DNA from 2 places in the Shewanella sp. S1-49-MNA-CIBAN-0167 genome. Region 2 is predicted to be linked to the other one. Evidence: predicted binding sites of a transcription regulator. Region 2 holds the regulator's gene; the other holds the start of a gene.
What was found. The regulator ArgR, encoded in region 2, controls arginine synthesis, uptake and breakdown. The targets are predictions, from matches to a motif close to ANTGAATANNTATTCANT.

Region 1 (11,691 bases), on a different contig from region 2:
GTAGTACAACATTAACTGTCACTAATGCCATATTGAGTTCATTAGTTGTTTCGCCAGCTACTCCGAGCGTTATCAAGGGTATGAGCAAGCAGTTTGCTGCCACCGGCACTTATTCAGACGACTCTGTTCATGATGTATCGACAAAGGTGATCTGGTCATCAACAGATCTCTTAGTAGCAACGATAGATACTAACGGTCTTGCCACTGGTATTGATGCAGGTTCGTCGATTATTACGGCAACCTTAGACACGATATCCGATGATAGCAACTTGACTGTCATAAATGCGACGCTGGATTCAATTACAGTAACGCCGAGTGATCCGATAATTTCTAACGGTAATACGAAACAGTTCACTGCTACAGGAACTTATTCTGACACTAGCGAAATTAATATCACCTCATCAGTTACTTGGTCATCTGCCGATACACAGGTAGCCACTATGAATGCCAACGGTAAGTCAAACAGCGGTCTCGCTAGCGGCGTTGATGTCGGTACATCCGTCATTATTGCAACACTAGACGGCAAATCAGCGGAAACAAACCTGACGGTCGAAGAAGCGATACTCAATAACCCGCTAGCACCAGAATTGGGTGAAGTGGCGCGTTTTGCCATCCTTGCCTCACAGGCCATTACGACCACGAGTGGTTCTGCCATTGTCGGTGGTGACTTGGCTATTCTTGACCAAGCACGCTCTTATTATGCAGGCTTTACCCCTGGAGTGAAGGCAGGCGAACTTGATGAACTGACCAATGGCTTATCTTATGCGGGCGACGACAGCACACCCCCTTATGTGATCCCTGTGCCTTATGCCTCAATGGTTGCATTTATCAATCAGTCGAGAACTGATTTAGGTATTGCCTATAGCTTTCTCGCGAAAGATCCTAATCCAAACGCTGCTACTCAGGTGCTTCCGATTGAATTGGGTAATCTGACCATGACTCGTGGTGTCTATAAAACGGCATCTAACGTCACTATTCAGACCGGTACTCTTACGCTTGATGCTCAAGGAGAGCCTGATTCTGTGTTCATCTTTACCATAGGCGGTGATCTATCTACTGGTGCTCCAGGTGGCGACATTGTCCTTAGCAATGGCGCACAGGCAAAGAACGTCTATTGGAGAACCGCAGGAAAAACCGTTATCGGCACTGGCACCAGCTTCGCTGGCAATGTCTTCGCTTGGTCAAAAGTGAATGTGCTTACCGATGCTATCGTCACAGGTCGACTAATGGCGGTTACGGAAGAGGTTACTTTGGAATCCAATGATATAACCAAAAAACCTTAGTTTGACGGTCGACTGACACGAGTCGACTTAACAAAAGACCGAGGAGACAGATAGCTTGTCTCCTCAAGGATCCCTAAGCGGTGCTGATATAAGCGCAAAACATTGCGATTTTTAAGCACCGTTACCGATAAACCATTTACCTATCAATGAATGCCTTTTGGCATAACCGACCATTCACAGCAGCAAAGAAAATCTATTTATCGGCTCTATTCCCGATGAAGGACGTAAGCATTCTTGGTGTTGCGAGGTTAAATTTTTTTAAAGGATACAAAATATGCACACAAGCAAAAAACATTTTACTCAGCCGATGTGGGCTAGCGCCGCAGTGCTGCTTACCTTAGTCGCGGGTTGTAGTGACGATAACAACGATCCAGCTATTGTGTCCGTCATTGCGCCAGAAGTTGTGCCGACTATTAATATCAGCAATCCAAGTGATCTTGCGGCTAATGTGGCGATCAACCAACAGGTCACAGTAACTTTCAATGAAGCCATGGATGGGCAAACGATTAATGATGCCAGCTTTATTGTAAAAGATGCCAGCGAAACCGTCGTGGTAGGAGCCGTCTCTTATAATGAAACGAGTCATACCGCTGTGTTTACCCCAAACAGTGATTTTACGTATAACACTCAGTACCAAGTATCAATCACAACGGATGTAAAAAATGCTAAAGGCGTCGCGCTGACCAGTGGCTTTAGCTGGTCATTTACCACCTCTGCGTTGCATGATGTTATTGCACCACAGATAGTATCAAACGACCCGGTTGATCTAGCCAAGAATTTTGCTTTGAATAGAAATGTGACCGCTGATTTTAGTGAGGCGCTTGATCCTAATACGGTAAACGGATCCAGCTTTACCTTAAGTGATGGTACAAATCTTGTCGCGGGTGTGATTAGTTTTCAAGGCACCAAGGCAAGCTTCAATCCAGATGATAATTTAGCGGCCAATACGCTCTATACCGCGACCCTGACTACTGCTATCGCCGATTTGGCGATCCCAGCTAATCTATTAGCGACGAAGTTCAGCTGGAGTTTTACCACTAGTGCTGCCGCGGCTCTTGGGCCAAAACCGGTTAACTTAAGCACTGCTGGGGATTTTGCCATTTTGACTAAATCTGGTATTACCAATGTTCCAGCTTCCGCTATAACAGGCGACATAGGTGCAAGCCCTATCACGTCGGCTGCGATGGACAATGTAACGTGTTCTGAAATCAACGGTACTATTTATGGCTCAGACGTCGGATACACAGGTAGTGGTGTAGTTAACTGCTTTAAAGGCGCAGCACCTGATAATACTCTGGTTGCCCAAGCCGTGCTTGATATGGGCACAGCCTATAACGATGCTGCTGGCAGAACGTTACCCGACTATACTGAACTCGGTGCCGGTAATATTAGTGGCATGACGTTAGAGCCAGGTCTATATAAGTGGAGTTCAGGTGTGTTGATCACTACCAATGTGACCCTTTCAGGCAGTGCCAATGACGTGTGGATTTTTCAGATAGCAGGTGACCTTACTCAAGAGGGTGCCAGTCGTATTACTTTAGAAGGCGGCGCTCAGGCAAAAAATATCTTCTGGCAAGTGGCCGGAAGTGCCGGTGTGGCACTTGATACAACGGTGCATTTTGAGGGTGTGGTTTTGGCTGAAAAAGGCATAAGCTTAAATACGGACGCGACGGTTAACGGCAGATTGATGACCCAAACGGCCGTCACCTTAGATCATAATATCGTGGTCGAGCCCGCTGAGTAAATCTGTTACTAGCGATGACTAGCACTAATATTCTAGCAATAAAGAGTCTAGCACTAGTCTAGCACTGGCAATATGTCACCATCCTTTGACGCTTTGCGTCAGAAAATCAATATCCGCTAAACTCAGTTTAGCGGATATTTTTATGGTATTAATAGCGACGATAGCGACATTCATTGTGATGCAAAACCCGAATGCCCTAAAAGGTTATCACCATAGGTGAAGCTGTTATGAACACCCCACCGACGTCGCTTAGTGTCGGTCAATGGGTTTTCGGCGATGGTGATAAAACCGACACTGAATGCATAAGACTCTGAATGCGTAGAACATTGGGTCCATGCAGCACTGGAGGCGAGGATCACTTCGACAAGCCGACTTGCGGATCGGTTTGTGCCATTGATGGTATAAATTCAGACCCACAGCAGAGTCACAAAACCCATGGCTAAATCAATTCGCCATGCTTACGGACAAGTTGTCATGTCAACATTGAGCATCTGACACCGGCAAAAACGGCGCTAAATGCGCCGTTTTTTTATATTAAACAACAAGGCAATCACTCATTAGCTGTTAATATTTGCAGCATTTTTGCAAATTTTTCAATGCCAATTTGCGCTGGTTTAGGTAAGTTCTCTAATTCAATAGACAGCAACATATTTTTGACTTCTAACCCTAATTCAGTATCCCCTTCAATGCGTAATTTACGCTGGAAAAAGAGTGTGTCTGGATCTTCTTTACCTGCCGCAACCAAAACTAACTCAGGCACATTGGCACTGAATGTCACATCGGGCTGGGTAAAAGATCGCACCTGTAATTGTGTGTCCATACTCACCTCAAAACGTAAACCAATATCGTCGACACAAATACCAACCCACTTTTGCTGTAGAAAATGGAGTTCATCTGACATCAATTGTTCAGCTAACACTAAATTCAGTAGTTTATTGATGACGATTATTTTTAACTTTTCCGGCATCACGTTCAATGAACGACGGCTAACTTGAGGCGCAAAATGTAACAACTGTTGCGATAAGTGTTGCGATAATTGTTGTGTAAACGCTTGAGCCATCGAGAGTACCTACTTGGAAATAGAACGAGTAATAGAGTCAGTTTACTGGTAATTGATCTAACGAAACCTGTTTTAAATCAAATCATGTTAACTCAATCACATTTACACTCCTCTTCTTAAAAAAAAATGAGCACACCAAAATGGAACTCTTATGCCCCGCAGGTAATTTAGCGTCACTGAAAGCCGCGTTCAATGCCGGCGCTGATGCGGTTTACCTCGGACTTAAAGATGACACCAATGCGCGTTCGTTTGCAGGCTTAAACTTTTCGGCCTTACAGCTAACGCAAGCCACCCAATTGGCCCATCGCCAAGGCCGAAAAGTCTTTTTAACTCTAAACACCTTTCCTAAACCCGGTGAAGAACATCGTTGGTATCAAGCCGTCGATTTAGCGGCACAGTTAAACATGGATGCACTCATAGTAGCGGATCTATCATTGCTCGATTATGCCCACCAGCACTACCCGCACCTTCCCTTGCATTTATCAGTACAGGCCAGTGCCACAAACCTAGGTGCATTGTCATTCTATCAACAGGCTTTTAATATTGAGCGTGCAGTGTTGCCGCGAGTGCTGTCAATGAAACAAGTTCGAGATTTAGCCAAAGTGAGCCCGGTTGAACTTGAAGTCTTTGCTTTTGGGAGTTTATGCATCATGGCTGAAGGACGCTGTCATTTATCATCTTATGTCACAGGCCAATCACCTAATACAGGCGGCTCATGTTCCCCTGCTAACCATGTGCGCTGGCAAGATGCTGGCAGCGACAAGCTGACTCGGCTCAATGATGTGTTAATCGATAAAGCCGATGCGAGCCAACAACTAGGTTATCCCGTGGTCTGTAAAGGCCGTTATGTTGCCGAATACGATCATGATGCAAAATATTTACTGGAATCACCTACCAGTTTAAACACCTTAAGCTTATTACCTGAACTTGCCCGTGCGGGGATCAAATCACTCAAAATTGAAGGCCGTCAGCGCAGCCCTGCTTATGTTAGCCAAGTCACTCACGTTTGGCGCAGTGCTATCGACGCTTATTTGGCCAGTCCCGAGTCTTTTTGCGAACAACCGCAATGGTCACAAGCGTTAGCAAAAGTATCTGAAGGTCAAATTACTACATTGGGCGCTTATGAGCGTCAATGGCAATAAGGTTGCACAATGAAAATATCACTTGCTCCAATTAGTTACTGCTGGTCAAAAACTGACGTTGAACATTTCTATGATCAAGTCGCGTTAAGTAATATTGATACCGTTTATTTGGGTGAAACCGTGTGCAGTCGCCGTCGTGAACTGAAGTTTAACGACTATCTTAACCTTGCCAATATGCTTAAATCTCATGGTAAGCATGTGGTGCTATCGACCATGGCACTAATAGAAGCACAATCTGAACTCAATGAGCTAAAACGGGCGATTGAGAATGGTGATTTCAGTATTGAAGCCAATGATATGGCTGCGGTGCATTATGCGCACCAAGCCAAAGTTCCCTTTGTGTGCGGACCAACAATTAATAATTACAATCGAACCAGTCTTGATTTATTGCATCAAAAAGGGATGTTCCGTTTTGTGATGCCTTGCGAACTATCACAACAATGGTTAAGTTCAGTTATTAATCAAGGCAATAAACATAAGTTTGAAATTGAAGTGCTCGGCCACGGGTATTTACCATTAGCTCATTCTGCGCGTTGCTTTACCGCCAAACATTACCAACTTCCTAAAGACAAATGCCAAACAATTTGCCAACGACACAGCAAAGGTTTACTGGCTCAAACCCAGGAGTCGCAACCTTTATTACGCTTGAACGGTATTCAAACGCAGTCAGCGGCACAGGTGAATCTGATTAAGCAAATCCCACAGATGGTGGATATGGGCATTGATTATTGGCGGATATCGCCCAATAAATTAACCGATATTGCCATGGGTTCAGATCTTGCCCATGCATTAGAGCATGCAAAAAACAACTCACTGAATATTGAAACCCTGATCAAAAAACAGTTAAATGATCAAAACCATGCATCGATTATCAATCATCATTGTAATGGTTATTGGTTAGGATTACCCGGCATGGACTGTGCCTAAAATCCCAAAAACCTTCCGAATGGGTCCTGAATATACCCAAGTCACTTCAACATGCTCGTTTCAAAGATCCCTTAGGATAACTGAAAAAGGCAGTGATTGAATATAAGAGATCGTCGCTTCGCGACTGATTGGTTCTAGGAACTCGCCAGCTCGCCAGAGGGCGGTGCTTCGCTCCTTCTAGGTCCTAGGTCGCTGCGCGGCTAGATGCTATAAAATCTTAGCAGCGAAGTGTTCGCTTGTTATCGTTTCCTAGCAGGACGAAGTCCGCCCTAGAACCTAGAACCTAGAACCTAGAAGCGAAGTGTCCTCGAGTCCTAGCAGCCGCAGGCACTCTATTCCTAGACCCTAAGGACGCAGTCCGTCCTAGCTATTATGGCTTAAAGAATGTGATCAAAATTAGCGGGAATATCCGTGCTCATTAATGGCGCTAAAACAATGGATATCAACATAAAGCCTAAGATAAAACACCTTAGCAACAAATATCCAATCTAATGATTAGATTAGGGTTTTATTATATACCCTGACCTTTCCCCTAAGTAAATATCTACTCACATTTAACTAATATCTATTCGACTCAGTATTCGTTTTACATACAGCAGATAAGGGGGTAACCTTGCCTACCCAAAAAACACAACTGAATGGACATTCAATTTCTGTCCATGATAAACCGTTGGGTAGCACAGCTGGCCAACTTAAAGCACATAAGTAAGGTGTATTTAACGTGACACAAAAAAAACATAGCATTAAAACAATTCTCACCTTTATTATTCCGTCACTGATTGGCTTACTACTGTTTATGACGCCTATCAATATTGAAGGTTCGATTACCATTCCAATTGCCATTATCTCAAAAGCATTGCAAAGCCAAATGGGCAGCTCGATCCAGCTTATTGTTACCTGCATCGTTGTATTAATGGCATTAGCCTCGTTGCTCACTCAGCTCATTAATCCTAAATTCGTGCGTAAAAGCACTTTTTTACGCACCTTGCTGAAAGTGAATTTATTTTGGTTAGCCATACGAATATTAGGCGCAATCTTTATCGTGATGGTTTATTTGCAAGTGGGACCCGACGCCATTATTTCATCGGCAACCGGTGGCTTAGTACTGAATGATTTAGTGCCTGTACTGTTTTCAGTATTCATTTTTGCTGGCATGTTATTACCACTATTACTCAATTTTGGTTTATTGGAATTTTTTGGCACTTTATTAACTAAAGTGATGCGTCCCATATTCAATTTACCCGGACGCAGTGCCATTGACTGTATGGCCTCTTGGCTAGGTGACGGCAGTGTGGGTATTTTAATGACCACCAAACAATACGAAACTCGTTTTTATACCGCCCGCGAAGCGGCTGTTATTGGCACAACCTTCTCTGCGGTGTCGATTACCTTTAGCCTAGTGGTCATATCACAAGTCAAACTTGAACACCTTTTTGTCCCGTTTTATCTCACTGTGTGTTTAGCCGGTTTTGTTGCCGCAATCATAGTACCTAAATTACCTCCGCTATCATGGAAAAAAGATAATTACATCGATGATACCCCTCGCCATGAAGATGACGAAACCATCCCAGCCAGTCATGGGGTATTTTCGTGGGGATTTGAACAAGCAATGCAACGCGCCTCTAAGGCCGGTGGGATAAAGCATGTCCTAACTGAAGGGGTTAAAAACGTTGTTGATATGATATTTGGGGTGATCCCTGTTGTTATGGGGATTGGTACCGTCGCATTGGTGTTAGCTGAACATACCCCTCTTTTTAACTACTTAGGGATGCCATTTATTCCACTATTAGAGCTGCTGCAAATCCCTGAAGCCACCGCAGCGTCGAAAACGATTGTGGTGGGATTTGCCGATATGTTTATTCCCTCCATTTTAGCCAGCTCTATTGAGTCAGACTTAACCCGTTTTGTTATTGCCGCATTATCGGTCACTCAGCTTATTTATATGAGCGAGGTAGGTGCTCTTTTGATTGGTAGTAAAATCCCAGTTAACTTTTTTGAGCTATTCGTTATCTTTATTTTAAGAACCTTAGTGACGCTTCCTATAATTGCATTAATGGGCCATTTACTGGTGTAGTTGAAGCAAGAGAACTTAATAACTCAATATAAAAAAGGAGCACAACGTGCTCCTTTTTTTATGCTAAATATTCTCTGCGTAATCAACAAAAATCAAGTATGCTTGAAAGATAAACATTGACTCAGTGTCATAGCGGTACTGATAAATAAGGGTAAACCATGGACAACAGGCGTAAATTTTCTCGTATATTATTTGATGCCAGTGCTTATATCGCACAAACAGAACAAACTTGGCGAACTAAGATTTTAGATTTAAGTCTCAATGGCGCATTAGTTGAGCTACCGCTAGGATATACCGGTCAACTCAATAGCATCTTAACTCTCGAGTTTATGTTACCTGATTCTGATATCGAACTAAAAATGCAAGCCGCCATTGTGCATAAAACACCTGAGCACCTTGGCTTAAAATGTACTCATATCGATGTTGAAAGTATTACTCACCTTCGCCGAATTATTGAACTGAATATGGGTGATGCAGAATTATTAAATCGTGAAATTACGTCTTTAATCACTCCTGTACCTTAAAAATCGACCGATAATTATTGTCAGTAAATATGCCAAAAGGGTAAGTCAATGACCTACCCTGTTAATCGCAAGTTCCAGCGCTATCAATCGAGGGTTATTTAATTAGTTCAAGTAACTCATGGATAGTTTTAACGGGGATAATTTTTGCGCCAAGCCCTTCCATGGTTTTATGATAATTACGAAATGGAATAAAAATTTCCGTAAACCCATGCTGCGCAGCTTCCTTTACCCTCGGCACACCACTATCAATTGGGCGCACATCGCCGTTCAAGCTCAACTCCCCCATGATGCAAGTCGTTCTAGGCACCACAAAGTCATTTAAACTGCTCAATAATGCGGTTACAAGCGCTAAGTCGATACAGGTTTCTGACTCATCAATTTTCAAACCGCCCACTATATTAAAAAACGTATCATGGAATATCTTAGTTTTAGTATGTTTACGTAAAATACCAGTTAACATCTTAATTCGATTCATGTTTAATCCAACACACACGCGTTGTGGGAACTCTGATTCAGTTTCCGTGGTTAAACATTGTATTTCTAACAGTAAGTTACGGTTACCTTTACGTATACAAGTAATAGTCGAACCCGGTGAGTCAGTGGTCGAGCCTGATAGAAATATTTCGCTTGGGTTATCAACGCTGAGCATACCGCGCTCACTCATGCGGAATATACCCACGGTATCAACATCGCCAAAACGGTTTTTATTGGCGCGCAAAGTCCGAATTTGACCGTCATTGGTATCAATATGTAACAATGCATCCACGATATGCACTAAGGTTTGCGGGCCGGCAATTTCGTTATTTTTATTCACATGAGCAATAATAAACATGGTGACATTATTTTTTTTACAATATTGGGTAAAGGCCTGTGCCGCTGTTTTAACTTGTGAGGGTGACCCTGGGCTACCATTTGCCGCATCGGTAACCACAGCTTGAATAGAATCAATCACGGCAAACTTAATTTGCTTAGCGTCTAGCTCCTCAATAATGGCTTCTACGCTGGTTTCAGACAGCAGATACAAGTTATCTTCGTTGTAATTAAGCTTTAAACGATTAACCCGGTTTTTAAACTGAGATAATGACTCTTCAGCCGTACAGTACAATGAAGCCATTGATTGCGACATTCGCGCGACCAAATCAGATAACAGGGTTGTTTTACCCGCACCAGGATCACCTGAAATAATATTCACCGACCCTGTTGTTAAGCCACCGCTTAATACTCGGTCCAACTCCCCTATCTGAGTCAGTCTTTTTTCGGCGTCCTCTGACTCAACTTCACTGAGTTTTTTCGAGCCGCCGCCGACTCCACCCGCATACCCGAGTACCGATGACCGTGACGTTGAACTCTTTGATGCTGATAATTTCATTTCGACCAAAGAATTCCACGCACCACAACGACACTGCCCCTGCCAACGCGGATAATCTTGGCCACAATCGTCACAAACAAATGTCATTTTTGGAGCTTTAGCCATGTTAATTCCCATGTTGTAAATCAATTAAATACATTCGATTCAACTTATTCAGTCCCAGCCCTAATAAATAATCGCTATTAAGACACTATTTTTACTGCTTATACTTATCATCAACAACAAGGAAAAATGGCTGCTTAAACAACTCATACCTATAACAACTATAACAACTATAACAAGCAGATTTAGCCAGAGCGTTGCCAACGGTTACAATCTTGTCCACACACGATATAAATAAGCCATAAGTGAGTAGCAAGTTGCACTTGTTATTAGTTACTTGTTACTTGTTACTTGAACCCAGCGTGACTAAGCGTTAGATCAATGCCGCGTTATCATTAATACACTAGGTTAATCTTAATGGCGGATCAATTACCCACAATATCATTTCAGCATACTTCTCGAACATCACTGAAATATATATTACTATAAAGATCAGCAATTTCTTGCCGATAAAGATATCAGCCAGACTCACCATAAGCATTTGAAACGACATAATAATGAGTTTAGACAATCACAGTGCATTAATTGAACAACTCAAACCACTGTTCATGGAACCTGATTTTCAGGACGTGTTCGAACAGTTAACTTTTGACGAATCTAATTCAACCCGTTTTCTTTTGAAAATGGAGTTAAACCGTATCTCATCTTTATGCACCCGAATTATTGATTTGCGTCATAAAACGGAACTGCCCTGTGAAGAAGTCATCGTCGCCAATCAAAAGCACTTTCTAGACGCACCCGCTAAAGAAGCCTTGTTACAAGCACTGCCGTTATACCGTAACAAATATACCCTAGGGGTATATGAGCACGTTATACAAACCCATAAATCACGGCGCATTAAGCTAAGAGAAAATGGCCCAGTCGAGATTGTTAACCAAGAAAATCCATTTCTTGTACCTGGAGTCGTACTCGGCAGCTACTTTAATCGCTGCGAAGAACGCATGAATTATAGCATTCGGATTATGGTTTCTCAGCAAGGAATAACTGAAGTTAATGGCGTTACCCTTGATTTATCCGTCGGCGGTGCCCGCATTAAGTTGCCATTAAAACATCACTTAGACCAAGACAAGCCATTACGGGTAAAGCTACTAGAACTCGGTGATGAATTTTACCTAGAAGATTTACAGCAAGGCGTTGATTATCAAATAGTCGATATTCAAAATAAAGATGATAGTGCTATCTTTAGACTGAAAAGACTTGGCGGCGCAGAGGCATTAGATAACGTGCTATCCAAGCTTATCCGCAGCTATAAATTTCGTTATAAAGTGGATGTCAACGACGTCATTGTAACGGCGACAGGATTGGGTTATGAACGTCACTACTTACCGCTATTAACGCATTTACCGCTGTTTGTTTCTATTATTAACGGCAAGCCAGAGATAACCCACCAATTGCTGGGTAGAGGTAACCAACCGATCCAACATTATTTTCAAGATGAAAATAAAATCAGTCAGTTGCCTAGTTTA
Region 2 (11,691 bases):
AATAAGTAAGGCAATGACTAATATACCACTGACTTGCTGGCCTATATCACTTTGCCAATATAATCCTACGCCCACCAGCAACATGATTAAACCAACGATATGCAACACTTTGAGTAATTTGATCATTTTAGACTCTTTAATACGTTAAATAATGTTCATTAATCCGAAAAATTACAATTATTTACGCTCTTACTCACCTTCAAGTAGTAGAATAACGGCAATTTTTTCGTATTTGGAACTCTCTTCGCATGATAAAGCATATTCTTGGCGCCACCGTTATATTTTTAGGCCTTAGTGCTTGTCAAAACCACACTCAAATTGTCTCAAATGAACAATTAATTGGTACTTGGCATGTAGAAGTCGTCCTTGATACTCCTACCATTAATAATAGCCCAGCAAAATTAGTTTTTGCCCAAAATGGTGAGTTAAGCGGCAATAACAGCTGTAATCAATTTTTTGGTCATTACGATCAACAAGGAAATCGACTCCAAATGGCACCGTCGGGTTCAACTATGAAAGCTTGTGTAGATAGTTTAATGGCCCAAGAAGCGGATTTGATGCACGCTATTGCACAGGTACAACAGATTGATTTCTCAAAAGGCAAACTCAATCTGCTGTCTGAAAAGGGTGATACGCTATTGGTACTAACAAAACAATCATCGCCACGATCGTTATACAAAGAATCGTTATATAACGAGTCGTCCGATAAAGCCTCTTTAAATACTGCACCCTATTAATTTATAGTTTATAACCTCAATACTGTGAATTATTCACTTAAGTCGGTAGACTTATTACTCACCCAAGTGTCAGCTTAAAGTTCCACTGTAAAATGAATTTTTATTCAATAAATCTGATTCTTTCTTGACTTAACAAGCCAATATATTCAAAATATGCTAGTTTTTTGAATAACAACTATAAGATGAATTATCACTATGCCAGCGACAAGAAATCAGGATGAGCTCGTTCGAACTTTTAAGGCGATTCTGAAAGAAGAACGTTTTGGAAGCCAAAGCGAGATTGTTATTGCGCTTCAAGCCGAAGGATTCGGTAATATTAATCAATCTAAGGTCTCTCGCATGCTCAGCAAGTTTGGTGCTGTGCGAACTCGAAATGCTAAGCAAGAGATGGTGTATTGCCTCCCTGCCGAGCTAGGCGTTCCGACTGCGGGTAGTCCAGTTAAGAATTTAGTACTGGATGTTGACCATAACCAAGCCATGATTGTGGTAAGAACCAGCCCAGGTGCAGCGCAATTAATTGCACGTTTGCTCGATTCAATAGGCAAACCAGAAGGCATATTAGGTACCATTGCCGGCGATGATACTATTTTTATTTGCCCAGCAAGCATAAAAACTATTGATGATACTCTCGAAACGGTTAGATCCTTATTCAACTATAGTGAATAAAAAAACCGTTCCAATAAAAAAGCAATGCCATGGCATTGCTTTTTTATTGCCTAGGATCGGCGTTTACACATCATCAAATTGAGTTAAAAAATCCAGTGATGGTACAAAAAATGACGACCCAGTCAACGCTTTAGTAAACGACATTAGATGATCATGATTTCCATGACCATCACCGTGCACCATACTGCGGAGCATTTTTTCGAAGTTATCAGGTGTACGGCATACAGAAAGAAACATTAGCCCTTGTTCTCTAATCGAACCATATGGCATGCTTTGGCGTAAAATCTCTAATGCGTTACCCTGTGGGTCCTTTAAATTGACTCGTTTCGTATGGCTGGTTAATGGCTTATCTTCTGACTCGTACTCAATATCATCAACTTTGGTTCGACCAAAAATATCTTCTTGTTTTTTAAGTGGTAAACGATGCCATTTACTTAAGTTATGCATGTATTTTTGCACATGTAGATAACTACCAGATACAAAGTCTTGATCTTCATCACCGACGAGCGCAACTTGTTGACGATGGCGCCCTTTAGGGTTTTCAGTACCATCAACAAAGCCGGTTAAATCACGACTGTCCATAAATCGAAAACCGCGCTCTTCATCGACTAACTCAACCAAATCCTCAAACATTTGATTAATTTCATTAGCAACAAGATGCAAAATATCATAACGATCGCAACGGATATGAACAAACAGATCATATTCCATCGCGGGAGCATCACGATTACCGTCATTCATTGCAGGAAAAGGTTTCAACAATGCTGGACGAGCTTCTGGATAAAAAGTATCCCAAAAATTGGCCCCAATACCCACAAAGCCATTAAAAGCACTGTCTGCATACTGATCCGTGAGTTCGTAAATGTATTGCGCCACATTAGCAATGGACGGACGTAGTTGATCTTCAACACCGTCATTGGCATTAAACATCAAGTACACACTGTGTAAATTCCCTTCTGCGCAAATCCCTAACTGTTCACGAGGCATAACTTGGTTACCCATATTAACTCATCTACCTTAATACTTTATGTCGGCCTAAATGGTTATAACTTAACGCTTTGATGTAATTAAGTAGTCATTAGATAACCAATAGCTTCTTTTATCAATTCCGCTAATTAATAGCTTATCTTAATTCAATATACATTACCCGAAGTGTACTCACATTTAGCTGATTTGTAATCGATATTGTACTCATATTGGGTCAGGTAAGAGGTTGATCATTCATTACAATTATTATCATACTGTCTGTGAATATGGCGAGCAGGGCCACCACTGCATTCTCATTTACGATACTATTACCAATATTTTTCGACCGTTATTTGCCCAGGAGCACGTCGAAGATTTTTGGCTAATCCTTTATCTACTAGGGCTATTTGAGCGTCACTTATCATCCCTGGGTTACCACAGATCATCACTTGAGAATGTTCTGCATTAATCCCTAACCCCGCTTTTTGTTCAATTAATCCGCTGCTAATGCCATCAGGAATGCGACACGATAACCCTTCAGGATAGTCTTCACGGGTCACAATCGGAATAAACACAAACTGCTGTGGATGTTGTTCAATAAACTGGTTAATGGTTGCTAAATAAGCTAAATCTTCAGCGAACCTGACACCATAAACTAATACGACTTTTTCAAAGCGTTGCCAAGGTTCTGCCGTTGCCAGCATAGAGATAAAAGGACCCACAGCGGTACCGGTAGCAAAGAACCACAAATGTTTGCCTTGCAATACGCCGTTAGGCACTTCATCTAAGGTCATAAATCCAGTCGCTTTGGGCGTCACTTCAATGGTGTCTCCTGGGTTTAATGCTTTTAGATCTGGAGATAATTGCCCATCCTCTACCGACACCGCCAGCACTTCGACATAATCCGTACCTGGAGAATTTACCAGTGAATACGCCCGCGCGACACGCTTTTCATCACGCATTTGGCTGAGCTTAATAAACTGACCTGCGATAAAAGGTTCGACATCGGCTTTGATGCGCAATGAGAATAATTTATCATTCCAATCAATGCGCTCAATTACCTTACCCGTTGTCCACATAGTCACTATCCTTATCGCTGAAAGCCTATCTTAATCATAAGAGACTAAGTAGCTTGAGTCACGCTTTGTGATCCATCTTTAGTCGACTTATCCTGTCTAAATTGCGCTAACCCTTGCTGTATCAGCTCATATGTTTTATCAACACCAGCAGCAATATCGCCCTCTAGTACTTTTAAACCAGACAAAATATCACTTGCCTCTTTAAAGCCGTGATCGATTGCATCTCCAATTTTGAGCATAAAGCTGTCAACTTGTTCATCGAGCACCATAGATTGGTTTTGTTGTTGATGCACAGAGAAAAACGCTGTTGCAAAGCTAACAATACGATCAGCAGTTGCTTCTGGCGAGTAATCCACCCCACTCGCAAGGCTCTTTTGGACTGAGTTTTCTCCTCGCATTGGTGCAAGCTCTTCGTTAATGGCTTCAATCGCGGCGCGATAAAGTAATGCCATGGACTTGTCACCGGCAGCAATGCTCACTTCCTCTTGTGCTGCCAGAATGTTGTTATTCATTATTTGACGACTGAGTTGGCTCGCTGATATTTTGGTGGATAAGTTGACCGCTGAGCTAGCGTTATTGGAAGCGGCTTGAGTTGACGAAGTGGCGGCACGGGTTGAAGTGCTTTTACTTTCTAGTGCAGGGGTCGCATTAGTTGAAGCCGCATTGTTAACATCCATAATAATTTCTCATTTAGCATAATAGATAGCCTAAATATCGACCAAAAAATGAATCTCTGAAGTCATAATAGATAAATATAACGATTCATCTCATTCACCCCCTTACGATATTAATGGCGAACTAAAGGCCTATATTGCATAACGATAATGTAAAGGATAGCCCAAATAACAGCGTTAATGTGTACATTAGCAATAACCGCTAAATTGAAAAAGTAAGCTTCAACGCATCACAATCGCATCAATTAATGCCTTACTACTGCAAAAGAAAACCGTTTGATAACGAGGTCAAAAGTGTAACGATATAGTTACCTCGTATTGGTTATTGCTAATATGGCTAGTTAATAAGATTAATTTTATCATTATCACCCATACTGAGTCTCTCACACTGAATTTTAATTAAGGACAATAATATGCCGCAACAACATTGGTTTATATGGGGAATAGATATTTTCTCTGGTCTTTTATTAGTGTTATTTTGGTTATTACTCATCGCGGTAATTTACATGTTTATTGCTGATAAACTGCAAACTAAACAAGCCATTCGGCATAACTACCCTGTTATCGGCCGTTTTAGGTATATTCTAGAAAAACAAGGCGAGTTTTTTAGACAATACTTTTTTGCCCAAGATCGCGAAGAGCTACCATTTAATCGCGCCGAACGCAGTTGGGTATATCGCGCCGCTAAAAATGTTGACCGCACCATTGCGTTTGGTTCAACTCAGGTCTTAGATAAACCGGGGGCAGTAATGTTCATGAACTCAGCATTCCCCATCAATGATCATGACACCCATAAAACCATCGCTGTCACCATTGGGCCCGATTGTAATCACCCTTACATAACCGAGAAGATTTGCCATATATCAGCAATGAGCTTTGGGGCATTGTCTCGCCCAGCGATTACAGCACTATCCCATGGCGCAGCAAAAGCAGGTTGTTGGCTCAATACTGGCGAGGGAGGATTAAGCCCTTACCATCTAAAAGGTCATTGTGATTTAGTATTTCAAATAGGCACAGCTAAATACGGTGTCCGTAATGCTCAAGGCCATTTAGACGCACAAAAACTCACCGAAATTGCAGCGCATCCTGAAGTCAAAATGTTTGAAATTAAGTTAAGCCAAGGTGCTAAGCCCGGTAAAGGTGGTATTTTACCCGCCATAAAAGTGACTGAAGAAATTGCCATTATTCGCGGGATCCCAGCGGGACAAGACTCAATTAGCCCCAATGGACACATTGAATTAAACAACGTAGCTGACATTGTCGATATGATAAATCAGGTAAGAGGTATTACCGGCAAACCAACAGGAATTAAGGCTGTGTTAGGCGATATGTCTTGGGTAACCGAATTCCTGGATGAAATTGAGCGCCGTGGTATTGAGCATGCACCAGACTTTTTTACCTTAGACAGTTCCGATGGCGGTACAGGCGCAGCGCCACAAGCTCTGATGGATAATGTGGGCTTACCACTACGACAGAGTTTACCGTTACTGGTTGATTTACTGAATGAACGCGGCTTTAAGCAACGCATTAAAATTATTGCTACGGGGAAAATGATCATACCCTCATATGTGGCATGGGCATTAGCCACTGGTGCCGATTTTATTGCTTCCGCCCGTGGAAATATGTTTGCCTTAGGCTGTATTCAATCGCTGCAATGTAACAAAGACACTTGCCCCACTGGCATTACAACTCATAATACACGACTACAAAAAGGCTTAGATCCTAAAGATAAATCGGTACGTGTCGCAAACTATAATCATTTTTTACACTATGATTTAATCATGATCGCACATTCATGCGGCGTAACAGATCCAAGATATTTAACCCGCCACCATGCTCGTATTGTGCAATCGTCTGGGGTCGCAGTCACTCTCGATAAACATTACCGACATATGCAATAGTGTAGGTCATGAACCCCAGTAAATTACAGGGCTCTAGTGCGCGGATTACTTTGCCGAAAATGAGAAAAGGTGTACAATATGTTTGATATTAGTCACAATAAGCAGTCTTAATGTGATTTGAAGAGGCGTCAGTCCAGAGGGTTTCGTATTGAATATAAAAACGAATGCAGTAGATCTAAATGCAAAAAGCTTAAGTTTAAGCTGTAAAAACTGTAATCGAATGACAGAAATCGAAGGAGAATTAGTATGCTTTGAACAAGGCAAAATTAAACGTTTAACACTAGACCCTTCTCCAGCGGCACTGATAAAAATGGTGTGTATTAGTTGGCAGAAAAAGTAATCATTTTTAATCAACAGTCGAATTTGTCATTTTAGACATAACTGACTATATCCCGATCTTCTTCCAAGTGCTTTATCGACCAAAAATCCTAATGTTAGCGATTAAAGCCATAATGGCATCCCAAAAGATACACTGATATCAATTCATTAGCATCATAAGTCAGTGCAAATCGATATAACAGCATGAGTTGATTAGAGCGAGTCAAACAACAAAAGTGTGTCCTGCGTGTCATCATTTTGTTTAATTGGCTAGGTTATACAATACTCTTATCGAGATCACTATCCATCGCCTTAGCTAACGTCACGCCACGAGTCGTCACCCTTAAACCAGCACACAAATCGTTGTACACTATTTTAATTGCATCATCAGACATGTTACGCGTTTTTAGCATTGCCATAATAGCAAACCAATCTGTTGTCACTTGATGCCGGGTGCCTTCTAGCGCCGCAATTAACGCAATATTATGCACAAGTCATCTCCATACACGAATCTGCACCTTTAATAAAATCCAGTTGATTGAAAAACAATGTTATCTGAGATAAATAACTCACGAGTAAGGCTATAGATTAACTGCGTTAATCACTATCGTCAAAAAATTCATTAGCCATAAATCTAACAATAGGGTTTTAACACCATTCAGCGCTGTTAAAATGTTCCATTATAGAGTGCTTACGCTATAAAGAGGTTTTTAATTATGCCCCCACTTAACGACTTCGCTGGTGATAATTCTTACTCATGGTAAGAGAATGATAAACCCAAACGCCCGTTTTTACGCCACATCATCATATATACCTAAACGACCTTGAAATGGAGGAGCCAGCATATCAAGAAGTGACCGCGCTCAAGGTTCAAGGAATAGGGCTGCTAGAGCGACCTTCGATCTGCTAGGTTCTAGAATTTAGCCGCACAGCGTACTGGCATCTAATCCTCTCGCTTTTAGCTTGTATAGGATCTCGCCCCGCTAGCTTCTAGGCCTTTAGCTTCGCTTTTAGTTTATATAACGCAGAAACATGTTTATCGACACTTAGCCCTTCGCCAGATTTTCTTGTTCATTTTGAATATGCCAAAGCCGAGCATAAAGCCCCTGTTGAGCTAATAAACTAGTATGAGTGCCATGCTCAACAATATTACCTTTACTCAATACGACTATTTGGTCTGCATCAATAATGGTCGATAAACGATGGGCTACGACTAAACTTGTGTGACCTTTTGCAGCATCTCGCAAGGCACTTAAAATAGCTTGCTCTGAGCGTGAGTCTAATGAAGACGTGGCTTCATCAAACACTAAAATAGGCGCACCTTTCAACACAGCACGAGCAATAGCAACACGTTGTTTTTCGCCGCCGGAAAGCTTTAATCCACGCTCACCGACCTTGGTATTGCCTTTATCTGGCAATGATTCAATAAAGTCGCTCAAATGAGCCAATTTAATCGCCGCGATAATCTCATCACGGGAAGCATCTGCACGGCCATAGCGAATATTCTCATAAATAGAATCGTTAAATAATACCGTATCTTGCGGTACTACTGCGATTGCTCTGCGTAAAGCTTGCTGGCTAAACTGACGCACATCAATACCATCTATAGTGATCGAACCACTGGCAACATCATAAAAGCGAAATAACAATTTAATGATAGTGGATTTACCTGCGCCACTGTCGCCCACTACGGCAATTTTTTTCCCTGCTGGCACCTCAAAACTGACACTTTTTAAAATGGCTCGTTGATCGTAATGAAAGCTCACATCAGTGAACTTTATCGCTCCAATGGTTGGGCTAATTTCTATCGCATCAACCTGATCTAATACTTGTGGTTGTTTGGCTAAAATATCAAACATGCGTTCAATATTGGCTAATGCACCGCGGATCTCACGATAAACAAACCCTAAAAAATTTAACGGAATAAATAACTGCATCATAAACGCATTAATTAATACAAAATCGCCAATAGTCATGGAATCTTGGCTCACTTCGTAGGCCGCCAACCCCATCATGGCAGTCATAGCAACGGCAATAATTAACGCTTGGCCACCATTAAGCGCAAATAACGATAAACGGTTTTTGCGCTTTGCCACTTCCCATTGCTCAAGCGCAGAGTCATATCGTTGCGACTCAAATTCTTCGTTATTAAAATATTTTACGGTTTCATAATTTAATAAGCTATCCACTGAACGAGTATTTGCCAGCGAGTCGGCTCTAGCGGCATCGCGCACATAACCTGTACGCCATTCTGTCGCCACGACGGAATAACCAATGTAGGTCACAACAGAGAAGAAGGTGATCAGCGCAAAACTCGCGCCATAGTTATAAAAGAAAATACCAATAACTAAGACAATTTCAAGCAGTGTTGGAACGATATTAAACACCATAAAGCGCATTAAAAAACTGACACCACTGGTGCCACGTTCAATGTCACGCGACAGGCCGCCGGTACGGCGATCTAAGTGAAAATCAAGATCGAGTCGATGTAAATGTTCAAAAACCGACCGTCCAAGGCGACGAATAGCACGTTCGGTAACCCGACCAAATAAGGTATCGCGTACCTCACCAATAATGACATTGAGCAAGCGAACCGCACCGTAGGCTAACACCAAACCAACAGGGACGGCGATTAGCTGCGTCGCTGATTGTTTATCGAGCGTATCGACTAAGTCTTTAAGGATAAATGGCAATCCAACACTCGCTATTTTAGCAACGATGAGGCAAATCATCGCCAGCAATACTCGCCCTTTAAATTCTAATAAATATGGCCATAACAATCGTAGAACTTGCCAATTTAACGTCCCTACCGGGCCTTCAAAATACGCAGAAGGTCTCATCTTTACTCCAGTTAATTACCGCTGTTATTGGCAGTGTTACGAATGGTAAACATTGATTGTCTTATTATATGCCATTTCCTTATCAGACTTACGTCACATTATAATGGAATGGATATTATCAAATTTTATTGATGTTAACCTTTTTAACGTCAAGTTTAGTAATACTTAAGGCTTACTAAAAATAGATTTTTATTAGTCAAAGATATAATTTTTGGGTTTATTTGTGTTTTTTTGTGCTTTTTTAAGCTAAATAGAGTTATTTCTGTGAGCATAATTTGCTACTCTTCGAGTACAAATAAAGGCCTGTTTGATGATTAACAGACAAAGATTTACTAACTTAAAGGATGCTTTATGTTGGATAACACAAAAATTCAGTACCCTCCATTACAACTAATACAAACATGGGTATGGATGATGATTGAATCTGATAACCCTGAACTGCAAGACAAAGGCCGTAATAATCTTATCTCGGCCTTTGGTAATCTAGCAAAGGCTAATGAATATCTCGTTGAATATACAAAAAAATAAGGCGCTCATTGCGCCTTATTTTTTGAGTGATTTTGCCAAAGACTATGCTTGACGACGGTCTAGTACACTTTGATTTAGGGTCGCTAAAAGCGACTCGGTGTCATCCCAACCGATACAAGCATCTGTAACACTTTGTCCATAACACAATGCACTGCCTTCAATTAAATCTTGGCTTCCTTCGACTAAATGACTTTCAACCATAACCCCAAATATAGCCTGATTACCTTGAGATATTTGACCGGCAACATCCTTTGCTACCACCATCTGTTTTTTATAATTTTTGCTGCTATTGGCATGGCTAAAATCAATCATAATATTATCAACTAATCCTGACTTAGTCAGCTGATTAGCAATCTCTGAAACATGCTCAGCACTATAGTTTGGGGCGCGTCCACCACGAAGAATAATATGACAATCGGGGTTGCCTTTGGTCGATACAATCGCTGAATGACCAAACTTAGTCACCGACAAAAAGTGGTGAGGAGCATTGGCTGCACCTATCGCATCAATAGCCACTTTAATGGTGCCGTCGGTGCCATTTTTAAATCCAACAGGACAAGACAGCCCCGATGATAGCTCTCGGTGTACTTGCGACTCAGTGGTGCGAGCCCCAATAGCGCCCCAACACATCATATCGGCCACATACTGAGGCGTGATCATATCTAAAAACTCACCTGCGGTTGGTATTCCAGAGTCATTTAAATCGACTAATAATTTGCGCGCAGTGCGTAAGCCATCATTTAGTTGAAAACTATTATCCATATACGGATCATTAATTAAGCCTTTCCAGCCCACGGTTGTTCTCGGCTTTTCAAAATACACCCGCATCACGATTTCAAGCTGATCTATATACTGTTCACGTAACTTAACCAAGCGTTGACCATATTCTAAAGCCGCAACAGGATCATGGATTGAACAAGGACCAATCACCACCAACAGACGATCATCTTTACGGGCTAAAATGTTATGAATGCTGTTGCGTGCATTGAAAACGGTTGCTGATGCATTTTCGGTTGCCGGAAATCGCTCTAGAATCGCAATAGGAGGAAGCAATTGTTTTATTTCATCAATACGAATATCGTCAGTTTGGTAATGCATAGTGGTTACAGCTCCGGCAAAACATTTTATTTATCTGATCCATTAAAAGGTAAATCAGATGATACGATTCATTAAAAATGATCAAAAACCATCGAAAAAAATGAACATGAATCTCCAATTTAACCAGTATCTATCGACAAATCAATCAAGTATTATTCATCGATACCGATAACAGATGCTATAGCAAGTCACGGGCAATACGGTAATAGGAAGTAATAGCGAATGAGACACAGTACCCCGATGTAAACTGAGTATTAAATAAGCCTATTTATAGATTTTTAGTAACCAATCACACTGCCAATCACACTGCCAATCAGCAGTATTATGAAAAGACACACTCATGATATTAATATGCTTTACCTTGGTTATTAACCTCATTCAACTCAACACAAACAAGATGAACCATTTAATATTCAGCTCGTTATCCAGAAGGTAATCACTGATTGAAAAACTAAAAACACCCATTACATTCAGCAAGTTACCATGGACATCAACCCCTCAGTGGCCGCTTCCATTGAGCCTAACGAAGGTTAACACCCATTAGTCGAATTTAACTCGTTGAGTGACAGTGGAACATGGGTTCAGGGCATCGGAAGATTTAGTTTATGCCGATAATATTAAATGACTATTTGATACCCAAAACTTGATTGAATATCAAAAATAGCGGGTTCTGCTTATCAAGCATTAACTTCCATATTGAATAAATTAACGATCTTAATGCTTTGTCTTTTTTAGGGTTTCAAAACTGAAAACAATACTTAGTCGATATGTTTAACGATTTGAGCAATGCCAATCCTCATATTAGTGAAATCACTGATCACAAAGCCAAGTGGTGAGGTTATTTAATCGTTACGTACATGAAATTATATTAGAAAAACAGATAT

Region 1: AAEZ00_RS18520 (YjiH family protein) is a predicted target of ArgR. The motif match lies at 6,692-6,709, and genes of this name have one in related genera.

Annotation. Positions count from the first base shown of each region.
Region 1 is NZ_JBEOPO010000051.1:2,757-14,447, reverse strand. It holds gene AAEZ00_RS18545 (Ig-like domain-containing protein) at 1-1,283, shown strand, start outside; gene AAEZ00_RS18540 (ice-binding family protein) at 1,558-3,027, shown strand; gene ubiT (ubiquinone anaerobic biosynthesis accessory factor UbiT) at 3,578-4,087, opposite strand; gene ubiU (ubiquinone anaerobic biosynthesis protein UbiU) at 4,228-5,229, shown strand; gene AAEZ00_RS18525 (U32 family peptidase) at 5,239-6,156, shown strand; gene AAEZ00_RS18520 (YjiH family protein) at 6,899-8,230, shown strand; gene AAEZ00_RS18515 (PilZ domain-containing protein) at 8,389-8,754, shown strand; gene radA (DNA repair protein RadA) at 8,849-10,228, opposite strand; gene AAEZ00_RS18505 (PilZ domain-containing protein) at 10,723-11,691, shown strand, end outside.
Region 2 is NZ_JBEOPO010000014.1:856-12,546, forward strand. It holds gene AAEZ00_RS08250 (hypothetical protein) at 1-126, opposite strand, end outside; gene AAEZ00_RS08255 (META domain-containing protein) at 249-737, shown strand; gene argR (transcriptional regulator ArgR) at 933-1,403, shown strand; gene AAEZ00_RS08265 (Dyp-type peroxidase) at 1,467-2,405, opposite strand; gene AAEZ00_RS08270 (ferredoxin--NADP reductase) at 2,699-3,448, opposite strand; gene AAEZ00_RS08275 (DUF5610 domain-containing protein) at 3,493-4,125, opposite strand; gene AAEZ00_RS08280 (FMN-binding glutamate synthase family protein) at 4,536-6,023, shown strand; gene AAEZ00_RS08285 (hypothetical protein) at 6,172-6,363, shown strand; gene AAEZ00_RS08290 (hypothetical protein) at 6,617-6,832, opposite strand; gene AAEZ00_RS08295 (ABCB family ABC transporter ATP-binding protein/permease) at 7,388-9,181, opposite strand; gene AAEZ00_RS08300 (hypothetical protein) at 9,533-9,709, shown strand; gene aroG (3-deoxy-7-phosphoheptulonate synthase AroG) at 9,752-10,807, opposite strand.